Regions from separate parts of the Kocuria sp. CPCC 204721 genome, predicted to be linked through region 1. Evidence: riboswitches for the same ligand, from Rfam matches in the RefSeq annotation. Region 1 holds a riboswitch; each other region holds the start of a gene.
What was found. Region 1 has a riboswitch for thiamine pyrophosphate ahead of thiO (glycine oxidase ThiO). Riboswitches for the same ligand answer to the same signal wherever they lie in the genome.
Positions count from the first base shown of each region.

Region 1 (5,899 bases):
CCGCTCGGGATGGCGGTGCACGGTGACCAGGGGGTTGAGCCGGGCCACGGCATCCGCGGCGGAATCGACCTTGGGCCGGCCGATGTCGGCCATCCCATGGACCACCTGGCGTTGCAGGTTGGACACGGATACGACGTCGTCGTCGACCACGCCGATGGTCCCCACCCCGGCGGCCGCGAGGTACTGCAGCGCGGGAGCGCCGAGCCCGCCCGCGCCGATCACCAGGACGCGTGCGTTCTTGAGCCGACGCTGCCCCTCCTCGCCCAGTTGCGGCAACGTGAGGTGGCGTGAATAGCGTTCGAGTTCCTCGCGACTCAGATCGGAGGCGGGGGCCACGAGAGGTGGTAGTGGGGTGCTCATGAAACCTGCGATTCCAGCTGTGGGGTGGTGGATGAAGGCGCGGGCCAGTCCCCGCGGGGCGCGTCGGCGGTGTCGATGCGCCCGGCCATGGGCGAGGACGCCACGGCGTGCGTGCGCCGCGCGATCCGCCCCGCGCCGCGGGCCAGGTGCCCCGCGAGCACGGCGTGCTTCATGGCGCTGGCCATGGCCACGGGATCCTGCGCGCGGGTCACGGCGGACGCGAGCAGGACGGCGTCGCACCCGAGTTCCATGGCCAGGGCCGCCTCGGACGCCGTGCCGATCCCGGCATCCAGCACCACGGGCACGGACGCGCGGGACGCGATGAGTTCGATGTTGTGCGGGTTGAGGATCCCCAGACCCGTGCCGATGGGAGCACCGAGGGGCATCACGGCCACGGCCCCGGCGTCCTCGAGCCGCAGCGCGAGCACGGGGTCGTCGGACGTGTACGCGAAGACCTTGAAACCGCGCCGAGCGAGTTTCTCGGTCGCGTCCAGCAGCTCCACACCGTCCGGGAGCAGGGTGTCCTCGTCCGCGATGATTTCGAGCTTGACCCAGTCCGTCTCCAGCGCCTCGCGCCCCAGTTCAGCGGTCAGCAGGGCGTCCCGCGCGGTGTAGCACCCCGCGGTGTTGGGCAGCACCCGGATGTCGTTGCGGCGCAGCAGCCCGTACAAGCTGTCCTGCGGTGTCCCGGTCGACGACGCCGCTGCGCCACCTCCCGCGCGACCGCTCGCCCGGTTCGCCGTGCCGGATGCTTGCGCGCCCGCTGGCGAGGCGGGGCCGGGCGCGAAGCGGCGCAGGGCCACCGTGGTCAGTTCCGTCCCGGAGGCCAGCAGGGCCCGTTCGAGCATCGCGAAATCGGTGAGGCCCCCGGTGCCCATGATCAGCCGGGACGAGAGCTCCACCCCGGCCACGGTCAGGGGGGTTCCGTGCGTGGTCATGTTCAGCCTCCCTGCACCGCGGTGACGATCTCCACGGATTGACCCGCTTCCACGGGGGTCGTGGCCCACAGGGAGCGGGGGATTACGGCGTCGTCCACCGCCACGGCGATCCCCAGGGGATGGCCGTCCGCGGCGGCGCCCTCGGGTGTGATCTCGCGGCCTGTGAGGTCGACGACGGCGCTCGCGACCGTCAACCCCGGGGTCACCGCCACGGGGGAGCCGTTCACGACGGCCGTGGAGGAATTGTCTGTAGTCTCGGGCGCGATCATTCGAGTCCTCCATGCATCTGGGGATAGCTCTCGGGTGTGGTGAACGGGGCCTCGGGGGCGGGGTTCGAGTGCCGGGCCGGGTCGGTGTCGGCGAGGAACGCGGCGTCGGACCCGTGGTCCGCGAGCGGGTCCAGGACGCCGGTCACGAGCTCCGCCGCGAGCCGGGACGCCACGGGGGTCAGCAGGATGCCGTGACGGAAGTGACCCGTGCTGATCACGAGCCCGGCCACCGAGGTCTTCCCCACGTACGGCAGGTCGTCGGAGGTTCCCGGGCGGGCGCGGGCCATCATCTCCAGGACGTCGCAGTCGTCGATCGCGGGGACCACGGTGCGCGCGTCCCGCAGCAGTTGGTGCACGCCACCGGCCAGCACGGATTCGCGCCCGTCCTCGCGGCTCGTGGCGCCCAGCACCAGGGTCCGGTCCTCGCGGGGGACCATGTACACGGGCCGACCCAGGACCTGGGCGCGCACCGTGCGCGTGAGCAAATGCGATTCCCCGGGGGCCAGGGCGGTCTCGGGGACCCGCAACCGCAGGATGTCCCCGAACACCGGGCGCAATCGGAGGTCGAGTCCCTCGGGCAGCCCGCCCATGGTGTTGGCGGTCAGCCCGGTGGCCACGACCACGGCGTCCGCGGGGATCACCTCACCGGAGTCCACCTGCACGCCCGTGGCCTGCCGGGGTTCCCTGCGGGACGTCAGCACGGTGTCCACGCGGGAGGTCAGCCACTGCGCCGGTCCGGCGTCGGGGACGTCCCCGATGGTGGTCAGGTGCGGGCAGTTCAGGGTCTCCACCAGGGCGGCCGCGAGCATCCGGGGGTCCACCTGGCGGTCGGAGACGATCCGTACCGCACCGCTCAACCGCGGCGCAAGAGCCGGTTCCAGGTGCCGAGCCTCCCGCGTGGAGATCTCCTGCACGTCCATCCCGGAGGCGATCTGGTGTGAGGCGAGGTCGGAGAGGGATTGGGCGTCCGCGGCATCGGCGGCCACCACGAGCGTCTCCTCGGTGCGGTAGCCCGTGGGCAGGCCCGTGGCCGCGGTGACGCGCTCCACGAAGTCCGGGTACTCCGCGGCGGAGGCCCGCATGAGGGGGTAGAGGCGTTCCTGGCCGTACTGGGTCTCGGCGATCGGTGCGAGCATGCCCGCGGCCGCGCGGGTGGCGCCCCACGCCGGGCGGGGATCGACGACGGTCACGGCGGCCCCGCGGCGTCGTAGTTCGAAGGCCGTGGCCAGGCCCACGAGACCAGCTCCGGCCACGACCACGTGGTCACCGAGGTGCTCGGGCATTGTTCCTCCCTCCGGCGGCATGATCCGCATCAGGTGATCCGGTCGGCGGCTCACGCCCTCTCAGCCCGCTGCGGTGGTTGTTGCCAACGTGTGCGGACTCCCGTGGAGTTCGTCGAACGGCGACGAACGGCCCTGCCAGTCTAATCACCCCTAGCTGTGGAACGCAGGGGGACTTCGCGGCGGGCTGATCGGGCGAGGTGTCCGCGGGCGCGCGGTTCGTGCCACGATGGCCGCATGGGACACACGAGCCAGACGGGTACCGGGCGCCGCGCCGCCCTCGAGAACGCGCGACTGTACGTGTGCGTCACGGCGCGCCGCGAGCGCGGTGACCTGCGCGAATTTCTGCACGCCGCGTACGAGGGCGGGGTGGACATCATCCAGTTGCGGGACAAATCCCTCGAGGCTGCCGCGGAGATCGAGGCCATCGAGGTGCTCGCCGACGTCGCCCGTGAGCACGGCGCACTCTTCGCCGTCAACGACCGCGCGGACGTCGCGCTGCTCACCGGCGCGGACGTGTTCCACGTGGGCCAGGGCGATCTCACCACCGCGCAGGCTCGGCGGGTCCTGGGGGACGACGCGGTGATCGGGCGGTCCTGTCACTCCCCGGCCCAGGTGGACGCCGCCGTGGCCGACGCCGGGCTCGACTACTTCTGCACCGGGCCCGTGTGGGAGACCCCCACGAAGCCGGGTCGCGCGGCCGTGGGGCTCGAGCTGCCGCGCTACGCCGCTCAGCACGCGGGGGACAAGCCCTTCTTCGCGATCGGCGGGGTCGACACCGCGCGGTTGCCGTCCGTGCTCGACACGGGTGCCTCGCGCATCGTGGTCGTGCGGGCCGTGACCGATGCGCAGGACGTCACCGCGGCGGCGCGGGCGCTGCGGGACACGCTGCCCGGGTGAGACCCGATCTTTGAACGCGGTGTAGCGGCGGCGCCGCGGTGGGATGGCACCGCTCGGGTGGCGACGTGTTCGGTGGGGTGGTGCGCGTCGGGGCGGAGTCATGGAGTCATGGCGCCGCAGTGTCTTGGCGTCGCGCGGGTGGCACGGCTCGCTCGGTACGCGGAGCGGAACCGTTACGGGGTCCCGCACCGCCCGGGGTGCTGCTGGCACCACGGGGTGACACCGGGGAACTTTCCCCGGTGATCGGCCACCCACCGGTACACGCGGTCCTGGACCCACCGCACGGGCGGTAACCGGTAGAACGGCTCGAACACCCGGATGCCCAGGGCGGTGTCCAGGGTCACGGCCACCGCGTGCGCCCCCGAGGATCGCTCACCGGAACGGGATAGGACGGCCCACACCGACGCGCTGCCCTCCGCATTCGTCAGTCCGAACCGCTCCAGTACGCCGGGGATCTGGTAGGCGTGCAGGGCGATCCGGTCATGGCGGTCCAGTGTCCGGGCCCATCCCACGCAGCGCGTGCAGAACCCGCAGTTGCCGTCGAAGACCAGGTGCAGGGACGCGCCCTGCTCGGTGCCCGGGGGGTTCACAGCAGCACCGTCCCGTCGATGCACGCGGTGCAGTGTCCGCCCACGAACACGTGGTCCCCGTCCGACGTCACGGTCACGAGGCCGCTGCGTCCCATGAGGGTGCCCTGTCGGGCGATGTAGTTCGCGGGCGCCCGGTCCGTACGGATGAGCCACTGGGCCAGGCTCGCGTTGAGGCTTCCCGTGACGGGGTCCTCGTACCCGCCGGTCCCACCCACGAAGGCGCGGACCTCGAACTGGTGCGGGCTGCTCTGCGGGTGGGGACCCACCACGCCGATCTTGGCGCCGTGGAGAGCGGGAAGGTCGGGCTCGATCGCCAGGACGTCCTCGGCGCCAGCCAGAAGCAGCGCGGCCCAGCCGGGGCCGTTGTCGACCCACTGATGGGCAACGACCTGCTCGTCCCGCAGGCCCAGGGCCGCGGTTACGCCCCCGAGCAATTCCGGGCCCAGGTCTCCCGTGCGGTCGGTGGGTGGGGCCTCGAAGGTCAGTGCGCCGTCGTCGGACGGGCGGATCCGCACGAGGCCCGCGGCGCATTCCTGGACGATGACGTCCTTGGCACGCGCGGTGTTGCCCGCGGTGAGCCATGCGTGGGCCGAGCCCAGGGTGGGGTGACCGGCGAACGGCAGCTCACGGTCCGGGGTCCAGATGCGCAGCCGGTAGTCGGCGTCCGGGTCCGTGGGTGGGAGCACGAACGTGGTCTCGGACAGGTTGGTCCAGCGCGCGAAGCGGGCCATGGCGTCGTCGGTGAGATCGGTGCCATCCAGGATGACCGCCACCGGGTTGCCCAGATAGGGCTCCCGGGAGAAGACGTCGACCTGGGTGAACGGGCGCGGACGAGGTATTGGGCTCATGGGGTGATTCCATCACGATGCGCCGACGGGGTGTCATCTCGCGCCCGGGTCTCACACGGCGCGGCCAGAGACAACATGTCCGGCGCACACGCGTGCCGGACGGGCGTCCGGCACGCGATGCCCCGCACCCCCGGTGGGCTCACCCCCGCCGCAGCACCACCCCGCGGCGGGGCTGCAGCACCAGGTGGGACCCCGCCGCCCGACCCCGGACGTCGACCATGCCGCGCGGCACCCGGACGCGGCGGCGTCGTCGGCGGTCGGCGTTGAAGTTCACCGCGGCCCAGCCGTGCGTGAACTCGCGCCACCACGTGTGACCGCGGCGCACGGGGTCCTGCACCGGCGCGCCGAGATCCCAATCGAGCTGCGCGGTGTGCTGGGTGCGGCTGTAGTCGTCGTGCGCCGTGGCCGCGTACGCGCCGCGGCCCGCCCCGAAGATCCAGAACGCGGCCAGACCGTACTCGACATTGGGGTGGTCGTCGTCGCCGTCCGTGGGCACCCGCAGGATGCTGAGGCCCGGCCCGTCCGCCTGGGGCAGCTGCGCCTCGGTGGTCTGCGGGTCGAACAGGTCCACCGGGCTGAAACCCAGCCATACCTCCTCGAATCCGCCGCCGTAGGCCGCGTGGCTCGCCCAGCGGCCGGGCTCGCGCCGCGATTCCGCGATGTTCGGGACCAGGATCTTACCGACCTTGTTCAGGGCCGTGCCCGCGGCATGCA
Region 1 is NZ_JAVKPO010000001.1:154,566-160,464, forward strand. It holds gene moeB (molybdopterin-synthase adenylyltransferase MoeB) at 1-360, opposite strand, end outside; gene RF637_RS00725 (thiazole synthase) at 357-1,298, opposite strand; gene thiS (sulfur carrier protein ThiS) at 1,301-1,567, opposite strand; gene thiO (glycine oxidase ThiO) at 1,564-2,850, opposite strand; TPP riboswitch at 2,840-2,964, opposite strand; gene thiE (thiamine phosphate synthase) at 3,085-3,747, shown strand; gene RF637_RS00745 (thiol-disulfide oxidoreductase DCC family protein) at 3,921-4,337, opposite strand; gene RF637_RS00750 (PhzF family phenazine biosynthesis protein) at 4,334-5,185, opposite strand; gene RF637_RS00755 (putative glycoside hydrolase) at 5,325-5,899, opposite strand, start outside.

Region 2 (5,899 bases), on a different contig from region 1:
TGGTGGGGTCGTCGTCGCGGATGGCCTCGGCGTAGTGGGACAGTTCCTGTTCGAGGGCGTCCAGGTCGCTCAGCGGATCCCGTCCGGGTTCGAGCGTGGCGCAGTCGATCACGTGCACGAGTGCGGCGCAGCGCTCCACGTGCCGCAGGAACTCGAGTCCCAGCCCCTTTCCCTCCGAGGCACCCGGGATCAACCCCGGCACGTCCGCCACGGTGAAGCGGGTGTCACCCGCCTGGACCACACCCAGGTTGGGCACCAGGGTGGTGAACGGGTAGTCCGCGATCTTGGGGCGCGCGGCACTCATGGCCGCGATCAGGCTCGACTTGCCCGCGGAGGGGAAGCCCACCAGGGCGATGTCCGCGATGGACTTCAGTTCGAGCTCGACCTGGTGTTCCTCACCGGGCACACCGAGCAGAGCGAAGCCCGGGGCCTTGCGCTTAGGCGAGGACAGTGCGGCATTGCCCAGTCCGCCCTGGCCGCCACCGGCCAGCACGAACTCACTGCCCTCACCGAGCAGGTCCGCGAGCACGTTGCCCTGCCGGTCCTTGACCACGGTGCCGTCCGGGACGGACAGCACGAGGTCCTGGCCCTTGAAACCGTGGCGCATGTCCCCCTTGCCGGGCTCACCGTTGGGGGCCTTCTGGTGGGGTGCGTGGTGGAAACCCAACAGCGTGGTGGACTGACCGTCCACACGCAGGATCACCGAACCGCCGTCGCCGCCGTTGCCGCCGTCCGGGCCGCCCAGGGGCTTGAACTTCTCGCGCTTGACGGACACGCAGCCGTGGCCGCCGTTACCGCCCGTGGCGTGCACGATCACTCGATCTACAAAACTGGCCACGCGGCTCCTCGGTGGTAGGGGTCACCTGCTGCGAGCGGGTCGACCGGGGTCTTCTGAAAAGACTAGAGGGTGAGCGCGTGAAGCGCCCACCCTCTAGTGGTCGCCGCCACGGGGTCGTGGCGGCGGGTGGACCCAGGGGTCCGAATGAGAATTACTCGGCGGTCTGAATGTTGACCACGCGGCGACCGCGGCGGGTGCCGAATTCGACGGCGCCAGCGGCCAGGGCGAACAAGGTGTCGTCCTTGCCGCGGCCCACGTTCACGCCCGGGTGGAAGTGCGTGCCGCGCTGGCGGACGATGATCTCGCCGGCGTTAACGGACTGGCCGCCGAAGCGCTTCACACCCAAGTACTGGGCGTTGGAGTCACGGCCGTTGCGAGTGGAGCTCGCACCCTTCTTGTGTGCCATGGTGTGTGCCTACCTTCGTTGGAAACGTATGTGGGGAGCCGGATGCTCAGGCGTCGATGCCGGTGACCTTGACGGTGGTCAGTTCGGCGCGGAAGCCCTGACGCTTCTTGTAACCGGTCTTGTTCTTGTACTTCATGATCGAGATCTTGGGACCGCGCAGGTCCTCGACGATCTCGGCGGTGACCTTGACGTTCGCCAGGGTCTTGGAGTCGGAGGTGACCTTGTCCCCATCGACCAGCAGCAGCGCAGGAAGCTCTACGGTGCTGCCTGCCTCGCCGGCGACGCGGTCAAGGGTCACGAGGTCTCCGATGGAAACCTTCTCCTGGCGGCCGCCTGCGCGGACAATCGCGTACACCACTTGGGAACTCACTTCTCTCGACATCTATGGACTACGTGTGTGGGTCGGGCGTACTCCTGGAGGACTGCGAATGTCGAGACATCACGCCGAGGTGATCCATGACCGACCGCATTCTCCGCGTGGCTATCGCATCGATTCAGGATGTTCGCCCGAGTGTGCCGCAACCTGGTGCGTGAACTGGATATGACACACACCGGCGCTCGGCACCGACACCCCAGCCTACCCGATCACCCGAAGTCATGCCAGTTGCGCCGCGGCGCGCCGCTCGCCCTCCGGCGACGTCGCCGGGGTCGTCTGCGCGAAGAAGGCCAGCTCGAGCGCGCACGCCCGGTGGAACGCGCGGCGCATGTGCTCCCGGGTGGCCGGGTCCGCGTGGGCGGCCTCCCGGTCCACGATCTCGCGCACCGACTCGGTCGCGGTCTGGAAGTCCGGATCGTCGTACGTGCTGAGCCAGTCGGCGAACGGGTGCTGCGGTCCCGCGACGCGGGCACGACGGGTGAGCTCCGCACCCACGTGGGCGTAGAGCCAGTAGCACGGCAGGATCGCGGCGGAGCCCACCGCGAAGCCGTCCTGACCCGTGCGCGCCAGCAGGAAGTCCGCGTAACTGCTCGTGACGTCACTCGGCGGCATGGGCTCCCGGTCCCCGAGCCGGGCGCAATGCAGCGCGGACTCGACCGAGACCACGGAGGCCGACGCCGCGGCGAAGTGTTCGCGCGAACGCTCGTCCGGGGCGGAGGCCGCGAGCAGGGCCAGCGCCCGGGAGTAGTACTGCAGATATTGCATGTCCTGGTCCAGGTACAGCTCGAACTCGCCCGGGTCCAGGGTGCCGTCCCCGAGGCCCCGGATGAACGCCAGGGCAGCAATGCGTTCACGCACCGGGGCGCTCTCCTCCCACAGTTCATCGGTGAACCGGGGGCCCTCGGATTCCGCGGCGGCCGTCATCACGAACGCCGGATCCGTGACGAGGTGCTGGACGTGGTGCATGTGGTGCACGGGACCGTTGCCGTGACCCACGTGCAACTCGTCCGCGCCGCGCAGTGCACCGCGCAACCATGTGCGGGCCGTGCGGATCGCCTCGGGCCAGTCCCCGGTCCGCGCCACGACCGTGGCCACCGCGGAGGACAGCGAGCACCCGGTGCCGTGGGTGTTACGCGTGTGCACCCTGCGACCCTCGAACAACGCGGCGGGTTCGTCCTGACCGGGGAGCAACAGGGCGTCCGGGGTCGTGTCCCCGGCCAAGTGGCCACCCTTCACGAGGACCCGGGTATGGAACGCCGCCGCGACCGCGCGTCCCTGCTCGAGCGCCTCGTCCCAGGTCGCGGCCACGGGGCGCTCGGCCAGCACCGCGAGTTCCGGGAGGTTGGGGGTGATCAGATTCGCGTGGGGCAGCAGCTCCCGCAGGGCCCGTTCGGCGTCCGGACGCAGCAATCGCCCACCGGCCGTGGCGACCATGACGGGGTCGATCACGACCACGGGTGCGCGCCCCACCATGAGCCAGTCCCGGACCGTGTCGATGACCTCCACGGAGCCGAGCATCCCCACCTTGATCGCATCCAGGGTGACGTCCCCGGCGACCGCATCCAGCTGGTCCCGCAGGACCTGGACGGGTGGGGTGTGTACGCTCACGACGCCCCGGGTGTTCTGGGCGACCACTGCGGTGATCACACTCAGCCCGTACCCGCCCAGTGCGGCGATGGATTTCAGGTCCGCGGCGTGACCCGCCCCGCCCGTGGGATCGGTTCCGGCAATCGAGAGGACGCGGGGTATGGCGGTAGAAGGCGTGGTGTCCACGACAATCCCTTCGCTAGTACGAGCTAGATCAGGTTCGACGGGTGTGTTCTCAGCCGCAGTGCGCAGCACCCCGTGTGTGTGTCCCCGATCATGCCACAGGGGCACCCGGAATCCCGGGTGCCCCTGCGGTGCTCGCGTGGCGACGGATCCAGCCGCCGGTCACTCAGTCCTGCTTGCCGGTCATCGTGATGTCCTGAGCCTTGATGCCCACACCCACGATGGTGGGCTGGTCACCGGACGCCGCGGGGGCCACGGCCCCGGCCTCCGCGGTGAAACGGCTGACCTGCCGTTCCTGCGTGTACTCGTGGGTCTCCACGCTCGCGGTTCCGGGCGCGGCCGCCGGCGCCACGGCACGCCGCGACCCACGACGCCGTCGGGCCGGAGCCGCCGGCGCCTCCGCCGGCCGGTTCCCGCCAGCGGACGACGCTGCCCCGGAAGTCTGCTGCTGCGCGGCACTCGTCTGCCCTGCACTGGATTGCGCAGTCCCGGAGTTCGACGGCGCGTGTCCGGCGGCCGACCGCTTCGACACCGCCTCCCGCGGCTGGGACGCGGCGTCCGCATCCTGAACGGCACCCTCGGTCGAGGTTTCGTCCTCGCCCGCATCCGTGAACGCGGCGCTCAGCGAATCCAGGGACAGGGCCTCCTGGGTGCCCTCGCTCCCCCGCTGCTCAGACTGCCCGTGGGGCAGTTCGATGACCTCGCCGTGAATCGTGAGGCTCGCGGACGAGTCCCCACCGGAACGGTCCTCGGACCGGGAATCCCCGCGCGAGTCGTTCCCGGAACCGTCCCGGCCGGAACCGTCGTTCTGCACGGCGTTGTCCTCGCCCTGCTGACCGCGACCGCGGCTGCGCTTGCCGCGGCGCTTGCGGCGACGGCGCCCGCCCTCGGACTCCCCGTGGGAGTTCTCGGACGCGTGCTCCCCGCCCTGCTGACCGCGGGAGGTCTGCTGCTCCTGGGAACCGGTGTCCTCGGCCTGCCCGCCCCCGGACTGCGGTGCGGTGCCCTGGGAAGCATTCCGTGCGGCGTCGTCGGACTCGTCGTGGGAGGAGGCCGCGGCGATGTTCGCCAACGCCGTGCGGGTGGCCTCCACGCGCGCCTGGTCCGGCTCGTCCGAACCGTGGTGCTGGTTGCCGTTCCTGGGCTTGTCCTGCGCACCGTTGTGCTGCTTGTTGCGCGAACGCTTACGCTCGTGTCGAGTGCCGCGCTGGTCGGAGGGAGCCGCGCCGGAGCGGCCCTTCAAGGGGTGGTCGTGGACCACGACGCCGCGGCCCGCGCATTCCTCGCACGGCTCGGAGAAGACCTCGAGCAACCCCGTACCCATGCGCTTGCGCGTCATCTGCACGAGACCCAGGGAGGTCACCTCGGCCACCTGGTGCTTCGTGCGGTCCCGGCCCAGGCACTCCACGAGCCGGCGCAGTACGAGATCGCGGTTGGACTCCAGAACCATGTCGATGAAGTCCACCACGATGATCCCGCCGATATCCCGCAACCGCAGTTGCCGCACGATCTCCTCGGCGGCTTCGAGGTTGTTCTTGGTCACGGTCTCCTCGAGGTTGCCCCCGGAGCCCGTGAACTTGCCGGTGTTGACGTCCACCACGGTCATGGCCTCGGTGCGGTCGATCACGAGCGATCCGCCGGAGGGCAGGAAGACCTTGCGCTCGAGGGCCTTCTGGATCTGCTCCTCCACGCGCATGTGCTCGAAGAGGTCGTCATCGCCGGTCCAGCGCTCGAGGCGGTCCAGCAGGTCGGGCGCCACGTAGGTCACGTAAGCCTCGATGTTGTCCCACGCCTGCTCGCCCTGGACCACCATGGCGGTGAAATCCTCGTTGAAGACGTCCCGCACGGTCTTGATGGTCAGGTCCGGTTCCGCGTACAGCATCTCCGGGGCCAGCGTCTTGGTGGACTTGGCCTTGTCCTGGATCTGCTCCCACTGCGAGCGCAGCCGGTTGATGTCGTTGGTCAGCTCGGTCTCGGAGGCACCCTCCGCCGCAGTGCGCACGATCACGCCCGCGCCCTCCGGCAACCGGTCCTTGAGGATCTTCTTCAGCCGCTGGCGCTCCACGTCCGGGAGCTTGCGGGAGATCCCCGTCATGGAACCGCCCGGGACGTAGACGAGGTAGCGACCGGGCAGGGACACCTGGCTCGTGAGCCGAGCACCTTTGTGCCCCACGGGGTCCTTGGTGACCTGCACGAGCACGGTGTCCCCGGACTTCAGGGCGTTCTCGATCTTGCGGGGCTTGCTGCCCAGCTCGGCGGCGTCCCAGTCCACCTCACCGGCGTAGAGCACGGCGTTGCGGCCGCGGCCGATGTCCACGAAGGCGGCCTCCATGGACGGCAGCACGTTCTGCACCTTGCCCACGTACACGTTGCCGATCAGCGAGTCCTGCTGGGTGTGCGAGACGAAGTGCTCGGCAAGGATCCCGTCCTCGAGCACACCGATCTGGATCCGGTCGTCCTTCTGCCGCACGAGCATCTTGCGCTCCACGGATTCGCGCCGGGCCAGGAA
Region 2 is NZ_JAVKPO010000010.1:60,550-66,448, reverse strand. It holds gene obgE (GTPase ObgE) at 1-838, opposite strand, end outside; gene rpmA (50S ribosomal protein L27) at 990-1,244, opposite strand; gene rplU (50S ribosomal protein L21) at 1,291-1,602, opposite strand; gene RF637_RS10015 (bifunctional hydroxymethylpyrimidine kinase/phosphomethylpyrimidine kinase) at 1,840-3,393, opposite strand; TPP riboswitch at 3,381-3,476, opposite strand; gene RF637_RS10010 (Rne/Rng family ribonuclease) at 3,557-5,899, opposite strand, start outside.
Region 2: linked by a shared signal. The riboswitch ahead of RF637_RS10015 (bifunctional hydroxymethylpyrimidine kinase/phosphomethylpyrimidine kinase) and the one ahead of thiO (glycine oxidase ThiO) in region 1 are both predicted to bind thiamine pyrophosphate.

Region 3 (5,899 bases), on a different contig from region 1:
GCGCAGCACCACATCTGGGTGAACACGCCCTACTTCATCCCCGACCAGCAGATCCTGGACTGTCTCCTGGACGCGGCCGCTCGCGGGGTGGATGTGCGGATCATGGTCCCCAAGGACTCCAACCACATCCTGGCGGACTGGGTGTCCCGCGGGTTCTACGGCCAGTTGTTGGAGGGTGGGGTCACCATCTTGCTGTATGCCGCCTGCATGATCCACGCCAAGACCGCCACGATCGACGGCGAGTGGTCCACCGTGGGCACCGCCAACATCGACCGGCTCTCCCTCTCGTTCAACTACGAGACCAACGTGGAGATCGTGGACCCGGATTTCGCGGCCGAGATGGAGAAGGTCTTCCTCGCCGACAGCGAGCACTGTGAGGAGCTGTCCTCGCCCCAATGGCGCGATCGTCACCCCATGGCCCGGGTCGCCGAGACGATCCTGGTACCGCTGCGCCCGTTCCTCTGACCGGACCTTTCCGATCGGCGACGACGCCGCTGACGCCACCGACGATGCCGCCCCGCCCACCGTGCGGGGCGGCGTCGTCGTCCTGTGGCGGGGTTGCGCCGCGGGGTCTCAACCCCGCGTGAGGTGACCCCTCAGCGTGGTGGCGGTGTACGCGGTGCGGAACAGGCCGCGGCGCTGGAGTTCGGGGACCACGAGGTCCACGAAGTCGTCCAGGGAGTCCGGCTGGACGGGCGGCATGAGGTTGAAGCCGTCCGCGCCGGCGTTGTCGAACCATTCCTGCATTCGATCCGCGATGGACTCCGGGGTGCCCACCATCGTGCAGTGACCCCCGCCGGCGGCGAGGCGGCCGAGCAACTGGCGGACCGTGGGGCGCTCGGCCTCGATGATCCGCAGGATGGTGCCGTAGCGGCCCTGCGGACCGGTGAACTCCTCCAGGGGCGGCAGCGTGGGCACGGGCGCATCTAGGTCCCACTGCGCGCAGTCCTGCTCCACGAACGTGGAGAGCTGTGCGAGCGACTGCTCCACAGGGAGTAAACGGTCCACGCTGGCCTGCTTCTCGAGGGCCTCTTCGTGCGTGCGGCCCACGTACGTGACCAGACCGGGCATCACGATCACGGAACCGGGATCACGCCCGGCGCGGGCCACTTCGGCCTTCACCGCCGCGTAGTACTCCTGCGCGGCGGGCAGGTCGTAGGCCACGGCGTAGATCCCCTCTGCAAAGTCGGCCGCGAGTGCCTTGCCGGGCCCGGAGGCACCCGCTTGGAAGAGGACCGGTTCCCCCTGGGGGGGGAGGGCGGAAGCGTGAGGGGTCCATCCACCAGGAAGTGGCGGCCCTCGTGGTCCAGGCGGTGCAGCTTGGAGGGGTCCGCCCACTGGCCCTCGGGGTCCGCGGTGACGGCGTCCTCGTCCCAGCTGGCCCACAGGGCGCGGGCCACCTCCACGAACTCGCGGGCGCGCTCGTAGCGCTCATCCTTGGTCGGCATGGCCCGGTAGCCGTGGTTGCGGGCCTCGGAGTCCCACATGGAGGTCACCACGTTCCACCCCGCTCGCCCGCCCGAGATGTGGTCCAAGGACGCGAGCATCCTGGCCGCGTGGAACGGGGTGAAGAACGTGGTGGACACCGTGCACACCAGGCCGACGCGCTCGGTGGCCCGCGCCATCGCGGACAGCGCTGTCAGGGGTTCCAGGCTCCAGCGGGGCCCGCCGGAGACATCACCCACGCTGTGCCCGTCCGCGAAGAACACCGCGTCGAACAGACCGCGTTCGGCAGTCCGCGCGAGCTCCTCGTAGTAGGCGATGTCCGTGAGGCGGTGCACCGGGGAGCCCGGCGCGCGCCACGCGGCCTGGTGGTGGCCGGCCCCGTAGAGGAAGGCGTTGAGGCGCAGCGTCCGGGCGGGTGTCCCGGGCGGCTGGTTCACCTGGGTGGGACGAGTGGACGCCGCAGGGGCGGCGGACGGGGTCCGCGCGGTGTCGTGCGGGGCGGCCATGTCAGTCCATCACCAGTCCACCGTCGACCACGAGGTTCTGCCCGGTGACGCCGCGGGACCAGTCGGAGGCGAAGAAGAGGGCGGTGTCCGCGAACTCCTCCGGGGTGGTGACCCGACCCAAGGGCGTACCGGCGGCAATGGCGTCGAAGACTTCGGCCGGGGTAGCGGCACTCGCGTCCGTGGTGCGTAGCAGGCCACCGGAGATCATGTTCACGGTGATGCCCAGGGCCCCCAGGTCCTTGGCCGCCGTGCGGGTGAGGGAGAGCAGGGCGGCCTTGGCTGCGGTGTAGTCGTGGTAGGGGACCACGGGGTTCTGGAAGAGATTGGTGCCGATGTTGATGATGCGCCCGTGTCCAAACCGGCGCATCCCCGGGACGACCGCCTGGATCACGTTGAGTCCGCCCACGACCGCGCCGGTGAACTGCTGGGAAAGATCCTCGGCGGCGAGGTTTTCGAGCGAGGGGCGGGCGTCCCCGTTGAAGCTGAAGTCCACCAGCGCGTTGTTCACGGCCACCGTGATGGGCGCACCGAAATGGTCCTGGGCGAGTGCCACCATCTCCTGCACCTGCCCGGCATCGGTCACGTCCGCCCGAACGGCAATGACCTTGTCCTCACCGAGTTCGCGCACCAGTGAGCGGGCGCGGTCCTCGCTCGCGTGGTAGTTCACGACCACCCGGGCGCCTTCGCGGGCGAAGGCTCGGCTGAGGTGTTCACCCAGACCCCGGGCTCCCCCGGTGATCAGGACGATGGTGGTGTCGATCCGCATGCTCACTCCTGTGGCTCACGGCGAAGAACGCGGTGCGCCACCCGTGCGGTGCCACCGTGACATCCCTTCGCCAGTACTAACTGGACAGGTTCGACGGGTGTCATCTCAGCCATTGCCTCCAGGGCTCCCCGGCCCGGTGGGTCGTGGGAACGTGCAGCGGCACCCCGTGTCACTGGGCCCAGTCTAAGCACAGGGGTCCGGACCGGGGTCGCGCACGGCGCAGGCCGTCGGCGGGCATGGCCAATGCGGTTGTCCAGCGCAGTCAGGCCAGGGTCGTCCCCTTGGGTATCGCGCGGGCGGGGAGGATCAGCCCTCCCGCCACCACTCGTCCGCCGGGGTCACCGGGACCGTGCGCTTGTGGCGGGTGCGCAGGAACGTGCTTTCGATCTTGCGGGCCACCTCCTCGGGGACGTCCTTGCCCTCGAGGAAGTCATCGATGTCGTCGTAGCGCAGGCCCAGCTCGTCCTCGTCCGTGCGCCCGGGGTTCTCGTCCAGGAGGTCCGCGGTGGGGACCTTGCCCACGAGTTGCTCGGGGGCCCCCAGGTACGCGAGCACCTGGCGGTTCTGCCGTTTGTTCAGCCCGCTCAGGGGCAGGACGTCCGCGCCGCCGTCGCCGAACTTGGTGAAGAACCCGGTGACCGATTCCGCCGCGTGATCCGTGCCGATCACCAGCAGGTTGTGGTCCCCGCCCACCGCGTACTGCGCCGTCATACGCACGCGGGCCTTGGTGTTACCGCGGGTGAAATCGGTGAGCTGCTCACCGGTCGCGGCACCGTAGGCGGACTCGAAACCGCGGACGGCCGGCGCGACGTCGTACGTGATGACCCGGTCCGGTTGAATGAATTCGAGCGCCGCCTGGGCGTCGGCCTCGTCGTGCTGGATCCCGTGAGGCAGTCGCATGGCCACGAACTCGGCCTTAATCTCGTCCTCGCGCAGTTTCTCGACCGCGAGCTGGGCCAGGCGCCCGGCCAGGGTGGAGTCCAAGCCGCCGCTGATCCCCAGGACGAACCCCGCGGTGTGCGTGGCCTTGAGGTAGTCGCTCAGGAAGTCGACGCGGCGTTGGGCCTCCCGCTCCGGATCGATCTGCGGAGAGACGCCGAGCTCGGCAATGATCTGTGCTTGCAATTCACGCATGCGTCCATGCTAGTGGCCGGTTCCCGCGGGGACAGGGGCCTACCGCCGGCCCGTCCCGTGGCCCGGAGGACGGAGGCCGGCGCTGGGCCCCGGTGCTGGGCCCCGGTGCTGGACCCCCACGCTCGGACCCGCCCCCCCTGGGGGACCTATGAGATGCTGATCACATGAACGAGAACTCCTACGAGACCATTGAAGTCCGCCGCGAGGGACGCGTGGGTGTCATCACCCTGAATCGTCCCAAGGCGCTGAACGCGCTGAACGAACAGACCATGCGGGACGTGGTGGCCGCCGCGACCGAGCTGGACCGTGACTCGGGGATCGGCGCGCTGATCCTCGCAGGTTCGGAGAAGGCCTTCGCGGCCGGTGCTGACATCAAGGAGATGTCCGGCAAGTCCGCGTCCGATATGTACCACGAGGACTTCTTCGCGGGGTGGGATGCTTTCGCCCGGCTGCGCACCCCCAAGATCGCCGCGGTGGCCGGTTACGCGCTCGGCGGTGGGTGCGAGCTCGCGATGATGTGCGATCTGATCCTCGCCGCGGACACTGCAGTGTTCGGTCAGCCCGAGATCGCCCTGGGTGTGATCCCCGGGATGGGCGGCACCCAGCGCCTCACCCGCGCCGTGGGCAAGGCCAAGGCCATGGACATGATCCTCACCGGACGGCAGATGCGCGCCGAGGAAGCCGAGCGTTCCGGTTTGGTCTCCCGCGTGGTCGCAGCGGACGAGCTCATGGACACCGCCCTGGAGGTCGCCGGAAAGATTGCGGAGATGTCCAAGCCCGCGGCCCAGCACGCGGTCGAGACCGTCAATGCCGCGTACGAGTCCGGGTTGTGGGCCGGCGTCCAGCACGAGCGGCGGGTCTTCCACGGGCTGTTCTCCACCGCGGACCAGAAGGAGGGCATGTCGGCGTTCGCGGAGAAGCGTAAGGCGCGGTTCTCCCACGAATGAGCCCTGTAGGGGACGACGACGCCGCGCGGCCCGGTCCGCGCGGCGTCGTCGCGTGTCAGGTCAACACCACGCAAGTGCGGTTCAAACAGGGCCGTGGTTCCGCAGATGCGGATAAACTGCTCCCATGACCCACCTCCGTATCTCCCAGGCCGCGACCTTCGTGGGCGTCAGCGACGACACCGTCCGGCGGTGGATCGAGCAGGGCACGCTCACCGGGCACAAGGATTCCGCAGGGTACGCCGTGGTGGACGGCGCCGAACTCGCGGCATACGCGCGCGATAACGCCGTGAGCCCTCAGGATCCCGCCGGGGTGAACAGTTCGGCGCGCAACCGCCTCGTGGGACTCGTAACCGCCGTGACCTCCGATCCCGTGATGTCCCAGGTGGAGCTGCAGTGCGGCCCGCACCGGATCGTCTCGCTCATGAGCACGGAAGCGGTGCGTGACCTGGGGCTGGAACCGGGGTCCGTGGCCACGGCCGTGGTGAAGTCCACCGCGGTCATCGTCGAGACCGAGGGGCGCAAGTGATGGGGCGCGCGGCGACACGCATGCGCGCCCTGGCTTGCGCGGTGAGCGCGGTGGCGCTCTCCGGATGCGCGGGAGCGTCGGACGGGGGAGGGGACGCGGCGTCGTCGTCCGATCAGGAGACGACCCTGCGGGTGTCCGCGGCGGCCTCGCTGACCCATTCCTTCGACGAGCTCGCGCGCACGTTCGAGGCGGCGCACCCGGGGGTGAAGGTCAGCATGAACTACGGAGGCTCGTCCGGGCTCGTGCAACAGCTGACCGAGGGCGCCCCCGCGGACGTCTTCGCCTCCGCCGATCAGAAGAACATGAAGAAGCTCACGGACGCGGGCCTGGCCGCGGGGGAGCCGAGCGTGTTCGCGACCAATGTGCTCACCCTCGCGGTACCCAAGGACAACCCCGCGGACATCACCTCCTTCCGGGACGTGGTGGACCGGGACGTCAAGCTGGTCACGTGCGCCCCGGAGGTACCGTGCGGTGCAGCCACGCAGGAGATCGAGAAGGCCAACGGTGTCGCGCTCCACCCCGTGAGCCAGGAGAACGCGGTCACGGACGTGCTCGGCAAGGTGACCTCCGGGCA
Region 3 is NZ_JAVKPO010000003.1:48,136-54,034, reverse strand. It holds gene RF637_RS04300 (phosphatidylserine/phosphatidylglycerophosphate/cardiolipin synthase family protein) at 1-465, shown strand, start outside; partial or broken gene RF637_RS04295 (LLM class flavin-dependent oxidoreductase) at 574-1,883, opposite strand; gene RF637_RS04290 (3-oxoacyl-ACP reductase) at 1,954-2,718, opposite strand; TPP riboswitch at 2,764-2,895, opposite strand; gene nadE (ammonia-dependent NAD(+) synthetase) at 3,025-3,852, opposite strand; gene RF637_RS04280 (enoyl-CoA hydratase) at 4,017-4,799, shown strand; gene RF637_RS04275 (molybdopterin-binding protein) at 4,924-5,325, shown strand; gene modA (molybdate ABC transporter substrate-binding protein) at 5,346-5,899, shown strand, end outside.
Region 3: linked by a shared signal. The riboswitch ahead of RF637_RS04290 (3-oxoacyl-ACP reductase) and the one ahead of thiO (glycine oxidase ThiO) in region 1 are both predicted to bind thiamine pyrophosphate.